Regions from separate parts of the Pseudarthrobacter sp. 1G09 genome, predicted to be linked through region 4. Evidence: riboswitches for the same ligand, from Rfam matches in the RefSeq annotation. Region 4 holds a riboswitch; each other region holds the start of a gene.
What was found. A riboswitch is a leader RNA that binds a small molecule or an ion and turns the genes downstream of it on or off. The one in region 4 is predicted to bind thiamine pyrophosphate.
Positions count from the first base shown of each region.

Region 1 (3,824 bases), 1.2 Mb from region 4:
GCCACGGTGCGGGATGCCCCGTTCAGGGTGATGTTCATGCTGTCTCCTTGATGTTGAAGCTGGGGGCCGGGATCCGGCCGGAAAAGCGGTCCGGACGGAACGGCTGCCACCGGGGGTCAGCCTTTCCGTCCATCAGGTCGCGGCAGATGGCGGCCGCGGCCGGGGTGAGAAGTACTCCGTGGCGGAAGAATCCTGTGGCCACGATGAGCCCGCTGACATGCGCTGCACTGCCATCTCCCCCGTCCACGGGCACCCTGCCCAGCAGCGGGGCATTGTCCGGGGTGGCCGGGCGGGCCCGGGCCGTGCATTCCAGCAGCTCCAGCTCTGCGACCGCAGGCACCAGCACCTGGGCGTCGCGAAGCAGCTGGTACACGCCGCCAGCGGACACTGCGCTGGCCGGTGCTGCGCTGGACGGTCCTGCACTGGCGGGCACTGCACCGGATCCGGCACTCGCCGGCACGGCTCCGAACGCAGTGCCGGCCCCAACCAGGGCGTCCTCCCGCTGGGTGGCGCCGATGACCACGGTTCCGTCCTCGCGTGGAACCAGGTAGACGGGCACACCGCGCACCAGCCCGCGGACGGTGGACGTCAGCAAGGGCTGCAGGTGCTGGGGGACGGACAGCCGAAGGATATCGCCGTGCACTGGGCGCAAAGGTAACCGGAGTCCCCTCGGCAGGTTATTGAGGGAACCCGCCGCCATGCCGTTGGCCACCACCGTTTCGCCGGCGAGCACCAGTCCGCCTCCGGCCAGCCGGACACCGGCCACCGCGCCGTCCGCCCACTCCAGTGCCACGGCCCTGTCCGCCACAGCGAATCCGTCCAGCGCACCGGCAACCGCAGTGCCGGCAACGCCGCTGCCGGCACGCAGGTGGTTGGCCAGGGCTGCCCGGAAGCACCCCACGAGTCGCCGGGGATCCACCTGGTGGTCTGCCGGGGTATCGAGTGCGCAGGCAATGGCGGGGCTGAGCAGCGGTTCCCGCCGCCGTGCCTCGCGGACCGTCAGGGGCTCCACGGCGAGTCCGTTGGCCTGCTGCACGCCGCGCAGGTCCATCAGTGCCCGTCGGTCGGCGGCGTCGGCGCCAATGGTGAGTGTCGGCGTCGCCAGGTATCCGGAACCGCGGCCTGACATGCGGGTAAGGTCCTCGGCGAACTGCGGCCAACGCTCCGATGCATCCAGCATGAGGCCCAGGAGCTCTTCCTCCTGGTAATGCAGCTCGCTGACGGGGGCCAGCATGCCTGCCGCCGCCCAGCTGGCTCCGGATCCCGGTGCATCGTCGATCAGCACCACGGACCGGCCAGAGCGCGTGGCTTCCCAGGCGATGCCATGGCCTATGACGCCCCCGCCGATCACTGCAACGTCGGCGGATATTGCCGGGACAGCGGCTGGCTCTGCGATGGTGTCCGGAGGGCTTTTAGGGATGCCCATGGTGTCTCCTTCCCTACGCCGGTATTAACCGGATCAGGTCAAGCGGTCGGCTCTGACGCCCTCTCAGCCCGGCGCTTTGTGACAGCTGCCGCGGGCTCCCGCAGTACGAGGCAAGTCTAGAGGAACTAGGCTTGCAGCCATGAATGTGTCCCACTCCCCTGCCCCCGCCGCAGCACCCGGCACCGATGCCTTCACCACCGCAGCGGGTAACGGCGCACTGAAAGCCGCACGCCTTTACCTCTGCACGGATGCGCGCCGCGGCCGGGGCGACTTCGCCGGGTTCGTGGACGCCGCGTTCGAAGGCGGCGTGGACATCATCCAGCTGCGGGACAAGTCCATCGAGGCGGCAGAGGAGCTGGACCTGCTGGCCATTCTCAAGGAATCAGCCCAGCGGCACGGGCGGCTGTGGGCCGTCAACGACCGGGCGGACATTGCGGTCCTCTCCGGTGCTCCCGTTTTCCACGTGGGCCAGAAAGACCTGCCGGTACCGGCCGCAAGGACACTGCTCAACGGCAACGCCGCCATCGGCCTGTCAAGCCACACGCCGGAGCAGGTGGACGCCGCGCTGGCCGACGCCGCAGGACCTGCCGGCCTCGACTACTTCTGCGTGGGCCCGCTCTGGGCCACCCCCACCAAACCCGGCCGGGCCGCCGTCGGCCTGGAGCTGGTGAAGTATGCGGCCGCGAAGGCGCCCAGTGACGTGCCGTGGTTTGCGATCGGCGGGATCGACCACTCCAACGTGGACCAGGTGGTCGCGGCCGGGGCGTCAAGGATCGTGGTGGTCCGCGCCATCACCGACGCTGCCGATCCCGCTGCTGCCGCTGCCTCGCTTCGGTCTGCACTGGACGCCGGGGCTTCCTGAAGCTACGGACGTCCCACAACCTGGTTTCCCGACCGTACGGCGGTGCGCGGCAACACGTCAGGAGCGCTCCCCGCACCGATTCCCTGCGTAATCGGATGACTTGGGGTTAGGCTGACTTTCGTGTCACATCATCGGCTGGCTCCCAACGTCCATGAGCGCACCAATGCCCTGGAAGAGGCCCTGGCCGCGCTGCGGACGGAGCTGGAACTTCCGGGCCCCTACCCCGGTGACGCGGTCAAGGACGCCGAGGCCGCGGTGGCCGCGCTGCGCCTGCCGGACTACGACCTGACCGCGGTGGAGTTCGTCACCATCGATCCGGCGTCGTCCACGGACCTGGACCAGGCCCTCTTCATCGAGACGGACGACGACGGCGGGTACCACGTCCTGTACGCCATCGCCGATGTCCCCGCGTTCGTTGCCCCCGACGGACCCCTGGATGCCGAAACCCGGCGCCGGGGCCAGACGTTCTACGCCCCGGACGGGCGTATTCCGCTGCACCCGGAAGTCATCAGTGAGGGCGCCGGCAGCCTCCTGCCGGACCAGGACTGCTCGGCCTTCGTATGGGATTTCCGGCTCGACGGCAACGCCGGGGTCACGTCCGTCGGTGTCCGCCGGGCACGTGTTCGAAGCCGCGCGAAACTCAGCTACAAGGGTGCCCAGGCTGACCTGGACGCCGGTACTGCCTCTCCCCTTCTGGTCCTGCTGAAGGAAGTGGGGCTCAAGCGTGTCCGCTTGGAACGCGCCCGGAACGGCGCCAGCCTGAACATGCCGGACCAGGAGATCGTCCAGCTGCCCGATGGCGGCTACCGCATTGCGGCTGCGCCCCAGCTGCCGGTGGAGGACTGGAACGCCCAGATTTCCCTGATGACAGGGATGGCCGCCGCCAAGATCATGCTCGATGCCAAGGTGGGGATCCTGCGTACCATGCCGCCGCCGGATGAGCGTTCCCTGCATCATTTCCGGCTGCAGACGGAGGCACTGGGCAAACCCTGGGACGGTGAGGTGGGATACGGGGAGTACCTGCGAACCCTTGACCCAACGGACCCCCGGCAGCTGGCCATCATGCACTCGGCCGGCATGCTCTTCCGCGGCGCCGGTTACACCGCCTTTGACGGCAATGTTCCGGAGGCCGCGGTTCAGGCGGCCATCGGGGATGCCTATGCCCACACCACTGCGCCGCTGCGCCGCCTGGTGGACCGCTTTGTGCTGGTGACCTGCGAGGCGTTGAGCAACGGCGGTACTGTCCCCGGCTGGGTGCGGGATGCGCTGCCGACCCTCCCTGAGATCATGGCGGGCTCCGACCAGCTGGCCTCCCGGATGGAGCGCATGGCCCTGGATACGGTGGAGGCCGCCCTGCTGGTCAACCACATCGGCCAGGAGTTCGACGCGATTGTGATTTCGGGGTCGAAGCCGCAGAAAGAGAACGGCAACGGTAAAAACGGGAACAACGGCTCCGGGAACGGGAACGGCAACAACGGCACCGGCAACGGGAATGGCAACGGAAAGAACAGCAACGGGAACGGTTCCTCCGGGATC
Region 1 covers NZ_CP188306.1:2,976,005-2,979,828, forward strand. The annotation lists gene thiS (sulfur carrier protein ThiS) at 1-38, opposite strand, end outside; gene ACP3TD_RS13635 (FAD-dependent oxidoreductase) at 35-1,426, opposite strand; TPP riboswitch at 1,420-1,538, opposite strand; gene thiE (thiamine phosphate synthase) at 1,566-2,288, shown strand; gene ACP3TD_RS13645 (RNB domain-containing ribonuclease) at 2,409-3,824, shown strand, end outside.
Region 1: another riboswitch for thiamine pyrophosphate. It lies ahead of ACP3TD_RS13635 (FAD-dependent oxidoreductase); the one in region 4 lies ahead of ACP3TD_RS19185 (ECF transporter S component).

Region 2 (3,824 bases), 1.6 Mb from region 4:
CTAATTCCGTCTCCGGCCGCAAATGAGGCTGGCTCCGGCGGGTCGGCTGTGATAGGAACCACAGACATCGTCCGCCACCGGGGCCGTGCCACACCATAGTACCGGCAGCACGGCCCGGGCAGGTTCAGGCGTGGAGCCGCGGCGCGTCGAAGAACTCCACTTCCAGCCGGCAGGACTGCCCGAAGGCGGTCACCATGGCGTGCCGCTCGTCATCGGAGGCCTTGCGTGCGGCTTCGTCCACCACGGCGATGGCCCGGCGCGTTGCCTCCGCGAAATCCTCGTCGGCATAGGTGCGGAGCCAGCCGGCGTAGGGGTGGCCTGCCGGTTCCCCGTCGGCGAGGAACCGGGCACGGAGCGTCTTCCCGGCGTCCGCGTACAGCCAGAAGCACGGCAGGACAGCTGCTGCCAGGACTGCATAGCTGCCCGACGCCGAAGCGGCGGTCAGGTGGTCCACGTAGGCCTTGGTGACGGGCCCCAGTTCGGGACGGACAGTGCGGGTGCTGAGCCAGGACCGGTGCAGTTCCGACTCCACTTCGAGGCACTGCTGGGCCGACGCCGCCCAGAACAGCTGCTCGGCTTCCGTGGAAGCCAGCGCGCTGGCCCGGGCGAGGACGCGCGAATACCCGTTCAGGTAAATGGCATCCTGCGCGAGGTAATACGCGAACTGGCTTTCCGGAAGTGTCCCCGTGGCCAGGGCCTGGATGAAGTCCAGGGCGTAGATCGACTCAAGGTGGGCGTCGGCAACTTTCCCCAGCTGCGCCGTGAACTCGCCAGGCCGCAGCGGCTGGCGGAGGTGGTGGAAATGGTGGACGGGCCCGTTACCGGTTCCCACCTCCAGCACGGCAGATGCCGCCAGTGCCCCCGCAAGCCAGCGCTTCACTTCCCTTAGAGCCACTTCCCAGTCGCCTACCTGCGCCTGGACCGTGGCCATGGCGGAGGACAGGGAACAGCCTGTGCCGTGGCTGTTGCGCGTTGCCACCCGCTCCCCCGGGATTTCGACGACGTCCGCGGACAGCATGCCGGCCGGACCAACCAAGGCGTCCGGGCAGCTGCTGCCCTGCAGGTGGCCGCCCTTGACCAGCACGGCAGCACCGGTGGCATCAGAAAGCCGCCTGCCTTGTTCCAGGGCTGCCTCCCACGTGTCCTGTACGTCCTCTTCCAGGAGCATGGCCAGCTCGGCCAGGTTGGGGGTGACCAGGTGGGCCAGCGGCACCAGGTTGCGGAGGGCAGCTTCGGCGCTCTCCTGCAATAGCCGGTCTCCGCTGGTGGCAACCATGACCGGGTCCAGGACCACGACGGCGGGGCGCACCTTCTCCAGCCAGGTGCGCACGGCGGCGATCACCTCGGCGTCGCCCAGCATGCCGATCTTGACGGCGTCCACGTGGATGTCGTCGCTGATGGCCGCCAGCTGCTGTGCCAAAAAGGATGCCGGAGGAACATGGACGGCGTTCACCCCGCGGGTGTTCTGGGCCGTGAGGGCAGTGATGGCGGCCATGCCGTAACCGCCGTGGGCCGCGATGCTTTTGAGGTCCGCCTGGATGCCGGCCCCTCCGGAAGGGTCCGAGCCCGCGATGGCAAGGACCCGGGGCACGTCCCGTCCGGCAGCCGGCATTACGGTTGCGGAGGGATTCGGGAGCGGGGTGGCTGCAGGCATGGCAAGGGTCGAAGACAAAAGAGACATCCCTTCGCCGGTACTAACCGGACAGGTTCAACGGGTGTGGATCTCAGCCGGGCCTGGTGCGCGGCACCCCGTGTCAGTTCCCCAGCCTAGCCGCTGGACGGCAGTCAACCGAAAGGTGACTGCACCTGTTAAGTGCGCTGCCGAGGACCGTTCCCCCATTAACGGCAGATGCCCGGCCCCACCACAGGAGTGGAGGGCCGGGCATCTGCCGTTAATGGGTCGGGTCAGAGCTCGGAAGCAGGAACCCCTACGCCAAGGATGATGGGCGCATCCGCTTTGGCTGTCGGTTCTACCGGCGCGGCAGGCTGGGGCGCCTTGGCGGCATGGGAGTGGCCTTCGCTGGCCGACGGGACATTCTCATGGTGTTCCACGGAGGTCTCGTTGGCTGCGCCCTGCGCCCTGCTTGCACTCCGGTTACGCCTCGGACGGCGCTGCCGGGACAGGTCGGGGACGGCAGCCGCAACGGGCTGCTGGGGTGCCGCAACCGCTGCCTCCGCCGGTTCGGGCGTGGCCGGCGCGGCCTGGGCCGTGCCGGACTCCTGTGACTGGCTGCCAACAGGCGAAGCCGGCTGGCCCAGGTGGGCAAACGCTTCGGCCAGCCGGTCAAGCGACAGCGCAGGTGAGGCCTGGTGCTCGTCTGCGTGCTCAACGAAGGGCAGTGCCACCTTCTCGCCGCCGAACGTCAGGACAGCTGCCGGGCGCGCCGGCGTCCCGTCGTCGTGCTTCTCCGTTGCGCCCGCGTCCTGCTGGACGGGGGCCTGCCGGGCCGCTACCTCGTCATCGTGCAGGTGTGCAGCGTGGGCAGCAGCGGCAATGTTGGCCAGGGCCAGCCTGGTGGCTTCAGCCTTGGCATGGCGTTCGGCCTCGTGCGGGTCCGGCTGGACGGAGTGGGCAGCGACGGTTGCGGGTGCGGGTGCCGGTTCGACCGGCTGGCCGCCACGTCCACGGCGGCGCTTGCGTTCGCCGCGGGTACCTTCCTGGTTGGCGTCGGTGCGCTGGCCCTCATTGCGCTGGCCTTCACTGCGCTGGCCCTCGCTTCGGTTGCCCTCGTTTCGGTTGCCGTTAGGGCGGGAATCGGAGCGGTTGTCTGAGCGGTGGACGTGCTGCTCGGCTGCCACGATGTTGGCACGGCGATGCTCTACGGGGTCGTCATGGGTGACGACGCCGCGGCCAGCGCAGGCCTCGCACTGCTCGCCAAAGACCTCAAGGAGCCCCGTGCCCATGCGCTTGCGGGTCATCTGGACCAGGCCCAGTGAGGTGACCTCGGCAACCTGGTGCTTGGTGCGGTCGCGGCCCAGGCACTCCACCATCCGCCGCAGGACAAGATCCCGGTTGGACTCGAGGACCATGTCGATGAAGTCGATGACGATGATGCCGCCGATGTCGCGGAGGCGGAGCTGGCGTACTACTTCCTCTGCGGCTTCCAGGTTGTTCTTGGTGACTGTCTCTTCCAGGTTGCCGCCGCTGCCGGTGAACTTGCCGGTGTTGACGTCCACCACGGTCATGGCTTCGGTCCGGTCAATCACCAGCGAGCCGCCGGAGGGCAGGAAGACCTTCCGTTCCAGGGCCTTGTGGATCTGCTCATCGATCCGCCAGGCACTGAAGATGTCCTGGTCCTTGGTCCACTTCTCGAGGCGGCCCACCAGGTCCGGGGCGACGTAGGTGACGTACGCCTCGATGGTGTCCCAGGCTTCCTCGCCGGAGACGATCAGCTTGGAGAAGTCCTCGTTGAAGACGTCGCGGACCACCTTGATGGTGAGGTCAGGTTCGCCGTAGAGCAGCTCCGGGGCGAGGATCTTGGTGGACTTCGACTGGCTTTCGATGCCCTCCCACTGGGCACGGAGCCGGTTGATGTCGTGCGTCAGCTCTTCCTCGGACGCACCCTCCGCGGCTGTCCGCACAATCACGCCGGCGTGCTCCGGGAGGCGGTCCTTGAGGATCCGCTTCAGGCGGTTGCGTTCGACGTCGGGCAGCTTCCGCGAGATGCCGGTCATGGAGCCGCCGGGCACGTAGACGAGGTAGCGGCCGGGCAGGGAGATTTGGCTGGTCAGGCGTGCGCCCTTGTGGCCCACCGGGTCCTTGGTCACCTGGACCAGGACGGTGTCGCCGGACTTCAGTGCGTTCTCGATGCGGCGTTGCTTGC
Region 2 covers NZ_CP188306.1:2,569,424-2,573,247, forward strand. The annotation lists gene thiD (bifunctional hydroxymethylpyrimidine kinase/phosphomethylpyrimidine kinase) at 125-1,654, opposite strand; TPP riboswitch at 1,664-1,762, opposite strand; gene ACP3TD_RS11810 (Rne/Rng family ribonuclease) at 1,906-3,824, opposite strand, start outside.
Region 2: another riboswitch for thiamine pyrophosphate. It lies ahead of thiD (bifunctional hydroxymethylpyrimidine kinase/phosphomethylpyrimidine kinase); the one in region 4 lies ahead of ACP3TD_RS19185 (ECF transporter S component).

Region 3 (3,824 bases), 1.5 Mb from region 4:
GGAGGGCCGTGTGGAACAGGCCGGCTTCTCCCCTGCCGGGGATGGTGAGGCCGGGGGCCGGGGCCAGATGGACCAGCGGCTTGCCGAGGCGGCCGAGGTAGAGGCCGCCATCCTGCTCAGCGACCACTTCGAGCCCCAGTGCGCGCTGGTAGTAGTCGGTCATGACCTTCATGTTGCCGACCTTGAGCATCACGGTGCCCATGGCGAGATCGGCAGGAAGAAGATCCTGGCTGGTGGCTTCTGCAGTCATTGAACGCTCCCTCTACTGGAGGCCGTCCGGATGAGGCGGCCTGTCATGAGTTAAAATTACTTGAAGCTTCAATTTATTCCAAGTGCAGGGTGGATGTTGTGCCTAGCGGACCACACGGCCACCCAAAACCACATGGGATGGGTGCGCCACGGTGTCCAGGGTCCTCCGGGGATCGATCGGAAACAGCACGACGTCGGCCCGCGCCCCTTCTGCCAGCCCCTCAGCCCCCAGCCAGGCCCGGGCGGCCCAGCTGGCCGCGTTGAGCGCCTCGGCTGCAGGCAACCCGGCCGCGTGCAGGGCAAGGATTTCGTCCGCAATCCTGCCGTGGCGGATCACGCTGCCGGCGTCCGTTCCGGCGAAGATCTGCACGCCGGCTTCCCAGGCCTCCCCTATGCGTTCAAGCCGTCGTTCCCAAAGCGCCAGCATGTGGTCCGCGTACACCGGAAACTTGGGCCTGGCCTGGGCGGCAATATCAGGGAACGTAGCTATGTTGACCAGCGTCGGAACGATGGGTACACCCTGTTCCACGAACCGCGGCAGGTGCCGGGGCAGCAGGCCGGTGGCGTGTTCGATGCAGTCGATCCCGGCGTCGAGCATCTGGTCCAGGGTGTCTTCCGCGAAGCAGTGGGCGGTGACGCGGGCACCTTCATCGTGTGCGGCACTGATCGCATCGCGGACGACGCCGGCGGGGAAGGAGGGTGCGAGGTCACCGGCGCTCCGCTCGATCCAGTCCCCGACGAGCTTGACCCAGCCGTCGCCGTCGCGGGCTTGCTTGCGCACAGCTTCCACGAGCCCTTCAGGCTCGACCTCGTGGGCGAAGCCCCGGAGGTAACGGCGAGTCCGGGCGACGTGCCTGCCCGCCCGAATCAGCAGCGGAAAGTCGCGGCCACCCTGCATCCAGCGGGTGTCGGCGGGCGATCCCGCGTCCCGGATCAGCAGCGTTCCTGAGTCCAGGTCGGCACGGGCCTGGGCTTCGGCCTCGCCGGCGTCCACCGGCCCGCCAGGGCCCAGGCCGATGTGGCAGTGGGCGTCGACGAAGCCGGGCAGCACCCAGCCGTCGAGCACAACGTCCGGACCGGCCTCGGGGCGGGTAAATGTCAAGCGACCGTCCACGGACCAGAGGCCGTGCCTTTCGCTGTCCGGTCCCGTGAGGGCGGTGCCGCTAAAACCGATGATGTATGGCATGAATGCCTCCTCTTCCTGCCCGGTCAGGCTAGCACCGGCAAATATGACAGGGCCGTTAGCACTTGTCCCTGCAGGGCGTGTGGTAGCTTCGTTCCTGACCACACGGGTGCCCCTGCAGGGGCTGAGATCGGGCTGACGCGGCCTGCGACCGTCGAACCTGTCCGGGTAATGCCGGCGAAGGAAGTGAGTATTCCTTGAATACACCAAAAACAGTGCTGCCCCCTGCCCAAAACCACGCTGCCGGAGCCACGCCTGAAGCACCGGTCACCCAGTCCCTGAAGTCGCACTCACTGGCCTATATCGATGATCCGGAGCACGGGATCCGTGTCCCGGTAACGGAGATCGCGCTGGAGCCGTCGCCCAACGGGCAACCTAACGCCCCTTTCCGCACCTACCGGACGGCGGGGCCGGGAAGCGACCCCGTGCGCGGCCTCAGCCCCTTCCGGTTTGAATGGATTGAGGCGCGGGCTGACACGGAAGCGTACAGCGGAAGGGAACGGAACCTGCTCGACGACGGCCGCTCAGCCGTACGCCGCGGCGCCGCCTCCACGGAGTGGGAAGGCGGGCGCCCGGTGCCCCGCCGCGCCGTCGACGGCCGGACGGTCACCCAGATGCACTATGCCCGGAAGGGCGTGGTGACGCCGGAAATGCGGTTCGTGGCGCTGCGCGAAAACTGTGACCCGGAACTGGTCCGGAGTGAGGTGGCGGCCGGACGGGCCATCATCCCCAACAACATCAACCATCCGGAGTCCGAGCCGATGATCATCGGCAAGGCTTTCCTGGTGAAGATCAACGCCAACATCGGCAACTCCGCCGTCACCAGTTCCATCAGGGAAGAGGTGGACAAGCTGCAGTGGGCCACGCGGTGGGGTGCCGATACGGTGATGGACCTGTCCACGGGCGACGACATCCACACCACCAGGGAATGGATCATCCGCAACTCCCCCGTGCCGATCGGCACCGTGCCCATCTACCAGGCCCTGGAGAAGGTCAACGGCGAAGCCAACGCCCTTACCTGGGAGATCTTCCGCGACACCGTCATCGAGCAGTGCGAGCAGGGCGTGGACTACATGACTGTCCATGCCGGCGTCCTGCTACGCTACGTGCCGCTGACCGCCAACAGGGTCACCGGCATCGTGTCCCGAGGTGGGTCGATCATGGCCGGATGGTGCTTGGCGCACCACCAGGAAAATTTCCTGTACACGCATTTCGATGAGCTGTGTGAAATCTTTGCCCGGTACGATGTGGCGTTCTCGCTGGGTGACGGCCTTCGCCCAGGGGCCACCGCGGATGCCAACGACGCTGCGCAGTTCGCGGAGCTGGACACACTGGCCGAGCTCACGGAGCGCGCCTGGAAGCATGACGTGCAGGTCATGGTGGAAGGGCCGGGCCATGTCCCGTTCCATCTGGTGCGGGAGAACGTAGAGCGCCAGCAGGAACTGTGCAAGGGCGCGCCGTTCTATACGCTGGGGCCGCTGGTCACCGATGTGGCTCCCGGCTACGACCACATCACATCAGCCATCGGCGCCACCGAGATCGCCCGCTACGGCACCGCCATGCTTTGCTACGTAACGCCCAAAGAGCATCTGGGACTGCCCGACAGGGACGACGTGAAGACCGGGGTCATCACCTACAAGATCGCCGCGCACGCCGCTGACCTGGCCAAGGGCCACCCCGGGGCGCACGAACGGGACGACGCGTTGTCCAAGGCCAGGTTCGAGTTCCGCTGGCGGGACCAGTTCGCGCTCTCGCTTGACCCCGAGACGGCCGAAGCGTTCCATGATGAAACGCTGCCGGCCGAGCCCGCCAAGACGGCACACTTCTGCTCAATGTGCGGGCCGAAGTTCTGCTCGATGCGGATCAGCCAGGACATCCGCAACGAGTACGGGTCAGCGGAGGCCCAGGCCGCGATAGCAGAAGCGGCATCCGGGATGCGGGAGAAGAGCCAGGAGTTCCTGGAATCCGGCGGCAAGGTGTACCTTCCCGAGCTGAAAGTCCCGGCCGGAAGCTGAGCCTGCCGCCGGCGGTGACTGACGGGTTGCTGTGGCCGGCGCGGGCTTAGGACGCCCGTGCCGGTTCACTCCGGCTGACCTCCGCGAGGAACTGCCGGATGGCCCGGTTGCCGTCAGCTGAGTCGTGGGGCCGGTGCCCGCCGGCAGCGACACGGTGCAGGGCACCGGTCTCCCGGAGATACCCGGCAATTTCTTCGTACAGCGGTTCCCAACCCCCGGTAAGGACAAGGGTGGGGACTCCTGGAACGATGTGAAGTGGCGCCTCCCATGAAGGTGACTGCAGCCGCAGCCGGCGGGCAGAGCGCCTCTCCTCGAGGGTGGCTGGCTGGTGCAGGTCTGCGGCGTAGACGCGGCGGACGAACTCCCGCTGGAAGTCC
Region 3 covers NZ_CP188306.1:2,653,720-2,657,543, forward strand. The annotation lists gene ACP3TD_RS12220 (VOC family protein) at 1-250, opposite strand, end outside; gene ACP3TD_RS12225 (amidohydrolase family protein) at 353-1,435, opposite strand; TPP riboswitch at 1,528-1,635, shown strand; gene thiC (phosphomethylpyrimidine synthase ThiC) at 1,630-3,447, shown strand; gene ACP3TD_RS12235 (alpha/beta fold hydrolase) at 3,494-3,824, opposite strand, start outside.
Region 3: another riboswitch for thiamine pyrophosphate. It lies ahead of thiC (phosphomethylpyrimidine synthase ThiC); the one in region 4 lies ahead of ACP3TD_RS19185 (ECF transporter S component).

Region 4 (3,824 bases):
GTTCCGCTTTCCACTGGTACGGGTTGATTCCGGCGCCGCGGCTGAGGTCCGTCGTCGCGGAGACCGTCCCCTTGACCGGTTCGAGGAGTCCGGCAAGGGTCAGCGCGAAGGTTGATTTCCCTGCGCCGTTGGGTCCGGTGACTGCGAGCGCCTGGCCGGCGCGGACCTGGGCAATAATGCCCTCCTGGACGGGCACCGGCGGAACTTTCCGGAAGCCTTTGCGGCGCGGGCGTTGCCGGGAGACGGCCAGGTTTTCCGCGGCCAGCAGGAGTCCTCCGGCCCCGGTGGCCTGTTCCGCGGCCCGCCCGCGGGTGGAGGGTACATACCCGGGAACCCATACACCGGCTGCCGTCAGCATGGTCCGCGCTTCGTCCAGCACCCGGTCCGGCGGGCCGTCAAGGAGCACCGCAGGGTTGGTGCCGCTGCCGGGCTGCAGCACCACGATCCGGTCCACCAGGTCCTTCCACACGGACACCCGGTGCTCCACCACCACCAGCGTGGCGCCGGTCTTGTCGAGGCAGCGGGCCACGGCGTCCCGGACTTCGAGCACACCAGCCGGGTCCAGGTTGGCGGTGGGTTCATCGAGCAGGATCAGCCCGGGCCGCATCGCGAGGATGCCTGCAAGCGCCAGCCGCTGTTTCTGCCCGCCGGACAGGGCCGACGTCGGGTGGTCCAGCGGCAGGTGGGACAGCCCGACGTCGGCCAGCGCCTCGTGCACGCGCGGCCAGATGGCATCGCGGGGCACGGCGAGGTTTTCGGCGCCGAAGGCGACGTCGTCGCCTACCCGGGAGAGGACCACCTGGGTCTCGGGATCCTGCTGCATGAGGCCGGCTCGGCCCCGCTGGCCGCGGGGGGAGCCGCCGTCAACCAGCAACGAACCGTTCTCGTCGGACTCGCCTGCCTCGCCGTCGTCGTCCGCATCGCCCAGTACCCCGGCGAGCGCATGGAGGAGCGTCGACTTGCCTGCCCCGGACGGGCCAAGCAGGAGTACCCGCTCACCCGGGCTGATGTGGAGGTCGAGGGCGTGAACGGCCGGTGTGGTGCGGCCCGCATGCCGCCAGCCCCAGCCGCGCGCGATGACCGTGGCCGGCCGCACCGTTTGGGGTGCGGCCGCGTGGGATGGTGCCGGCATCAGGAGAAGACGGGCTCCGTAGCGGCCTTCCGGGATGCAAAAGAGCTCAGCACGCCGGTCCGGGCAAGGCCACGGGTGGCGATCCAGGCCAGGGCGCCGGCGATGATGGCCCCGGAAACAACGGTGAAGGCGATGTACGCGAGCTTGTCACCGCCCGAGTAGGCGATGTTCCAGCCCCACGGCGCGAAGGAATCGTTCAGGCCACAGAAGAGGCCCGCCGCGGCACCGGCCAGCAGGGAGACCGGGAGGTTGAATTTCCGGTAGACGAAGATGGCGAAAATGATCTCGGCACCCAGGCCCTGGACGAACCCGGAGAACAACACGGAGGCGCCGTACTGGGAGCCCATGAGCAGCTCGCCGGTGGCGGCGACTGTTTCGCAGAACAGGGCAGCTCCGGGCTTGCGGATGATGAGCATGCCCAGGACCGCCGGGATCATCCAGCCGCCGGCCAGGAGGCCGGTGAGGGGCGGGTAGGCTGCGTTCATCGGCGCGGAAATTGCGGCGGTTCCCTGGGACCAGGCCCAGAAGATGACGCCGCCGGCGATGGCGATCAGGGCCGCCACCACAATGTCCACGACGCGCCAGGACTTGCTGGCGGGCTTTTTGATTGCTGAAGTAGTCATGTGATCCTCCTGGAAACAGGAGGGGAAAGTGGACGTGGGTGCCGGCTGCTGCCGCCATTTCCCGCGCACTTCGAGAACTCGACTCCCTTGCGCCGGTACTAACCGGATCAGGTTCGAGGGTCTGCGGCTGTCCGCACTCTCAGCGCCCACCTGCGTTTCCCGGCTGGTGCCGGGGCCGATGGCGGCGCTCCCCTGTCGTAAATGTGTTGTTGATGATGCTGTGGATGTCTTGCGTTTGAATGTTTAGCGCCCTTCCAGGCGTGCTCAAGTTTACACCTGGAGAGCGGTAGATTGTGGGCCATGACCGCCAAACCGCCAGATGTGACTGAGTACGATCCCGACTCCGCCGATGCCCAGCCGGAGGGCTCGCTCCAGGCCCTGATCGGCCGGATTGAGGCGGAGATCCGGGAACTGCAGTTCCCCGGCTTTTCGCCGGATGACGCCCTTAACCTTGGCCTGCTCCTGGTGGAGCTCGGCAAGGAGCGGAATCTTCCCATCGCCATCGACATCACCAAGGGCGAGCAGGTCCTTTTCCATGTTGCGCTCCCCGGAGCCACCCCGGACAACGAACACTGGGTCCGCGCGAAGCAGCGTACGGCCGCCCGCTACGAGGTGCCGTCATTGCTGGTGGGCCTGCGCGGCCGGGCCCGTGGCGGGAGGATCGAGGACAATGCGTGGTTCGACCAGTCCCGTTATGCCGCGCACGGCGGTGCATTCCCGGTCTACGTCCCGGGCGTAGGAGCGGTTGCCACGGTGACCGTGTCCGGGCTGCCCCAGGTAGCAGACCACGATTTGGTGGTGGAAGCGATGCGCGGGGCGCTGGGTACTTCGGGGACGGCGGCCGAAGGCTAAACAACCCTATTGCAGGGGCAGGGAAGCCGGGGTTCAACCACCGGGCATCCGGGCGACCCGGAGACAAATAGGGAAGCTTGTTTATTTTTTATTAGTAACCATGCTTACTATGTTTGTTACCGGCAACCCCAGGAGTACAGGACGTGGCAGCAAGCACCCTAAACCGGGCTGCCCGTTCAGGGCTGCAATGGGCCTCGCTTTCCGCAGGCATCCTGCTCCTGGCTGCGGGTGTGCTCGGGTTCATCCCGGGCGTCACGCACAACCTCCACCACCTCGGTTTTGCCGGGCCCGGCTCGGGCGCCGAACTCTTCGGCACCTTCCAGGTATCCGTGCTCCACAACCTGCTGCACGGGGCATTCGGAGCCTCAGGAATCCTGATGTGCCGGACCCACCGGCACGCCCGCAGCTTCTTTATATACGGCGGCGTGGCCCACCTTGCCCTCTGGGTCTACGGACTGCTGGTGGCCGATGACACCCCGGCCAACTTCCTTCCGGCCAACCACCCGGACAACGTCCTGCACCTCAGCCTCGGACTGGGCATGGTTTTTCTTGCCGTCCTGCTGTCGCCGCGCACCCCGACAGCCACCGCACCCGATCGAGAGCATCATCAAGGAGCACCATGAAATTCCCCGCCCCTAGAGGACCCGTCAGCAGCGCCTTGCTCGGCGTCCTGTCCGGACGCCCGGAGGACGCTGCCGAGGACCTGGATCTCCTCCACCGGCTCGCCGCCGCGCAGTTGGCGAAGACCACGGACATCATCGGCGATGACGACCTTCAGCTGGCCCTCTTTTGCCTGTACGAGCTGCACTACTCCGGCCTGGGCGGCGTGACTGACGAGTGGGAGTGGGAACCGGACCTCCTGCGGGTCCGGAGGCTGCTCGAAAAACCGTTCGAAGCCGCACTGCGCTCCGCCGCCCACGAAGCGGTGGCAGGCCTGGAATTCCAGCCGGCGGACAATCCGACGAGTGACCAGGTAGCCGATGTGCTGTTCACCCTGGCATCCGCCGATACCGGACCCAGCGTCTCCCGGTACGTCGCCCGCAAGGCCAGCCTGGACCAGCTCAAGGAATTCCTGATCCACAAGTCGATCTACCAGCTGAAGGAAGCCGACCCGCACACGTGGGCGATCCCGCGGCTGGCAGGCCGGCCCAAGGCGGCCCTCGTCGAAATCCAGGCTGATGAGTACGGCGGTGGCCGTCCCGAGCGCATGCACAGCG
Region 4 covers NZ_CP188306.1:4,157,969-4,161,792, forward strand. The annotation lists gene ACP3TD_RS19180 (ABC transporter ATP-binding protein) at 1-1,132, opposite strand, end outside; gene ACP3TD_RS19185 (ECF transporter S component) at 1,132-1,755, opposite strand; TPP riboswitch at 1,822-1,959, opposite strand; gene ACP3TD_RS19190 (heme-degrading domain-containing protein) at 2,056-2,607, shown strand; gene ACP3TD_RS19195 (DUF4383 domain-containing protein) at 2,751-3,230, shown strand; gene ACP3TD_RS19200 (iron-containing redox enzyme family protein) at 3,227-3,824, shown strand, end outside.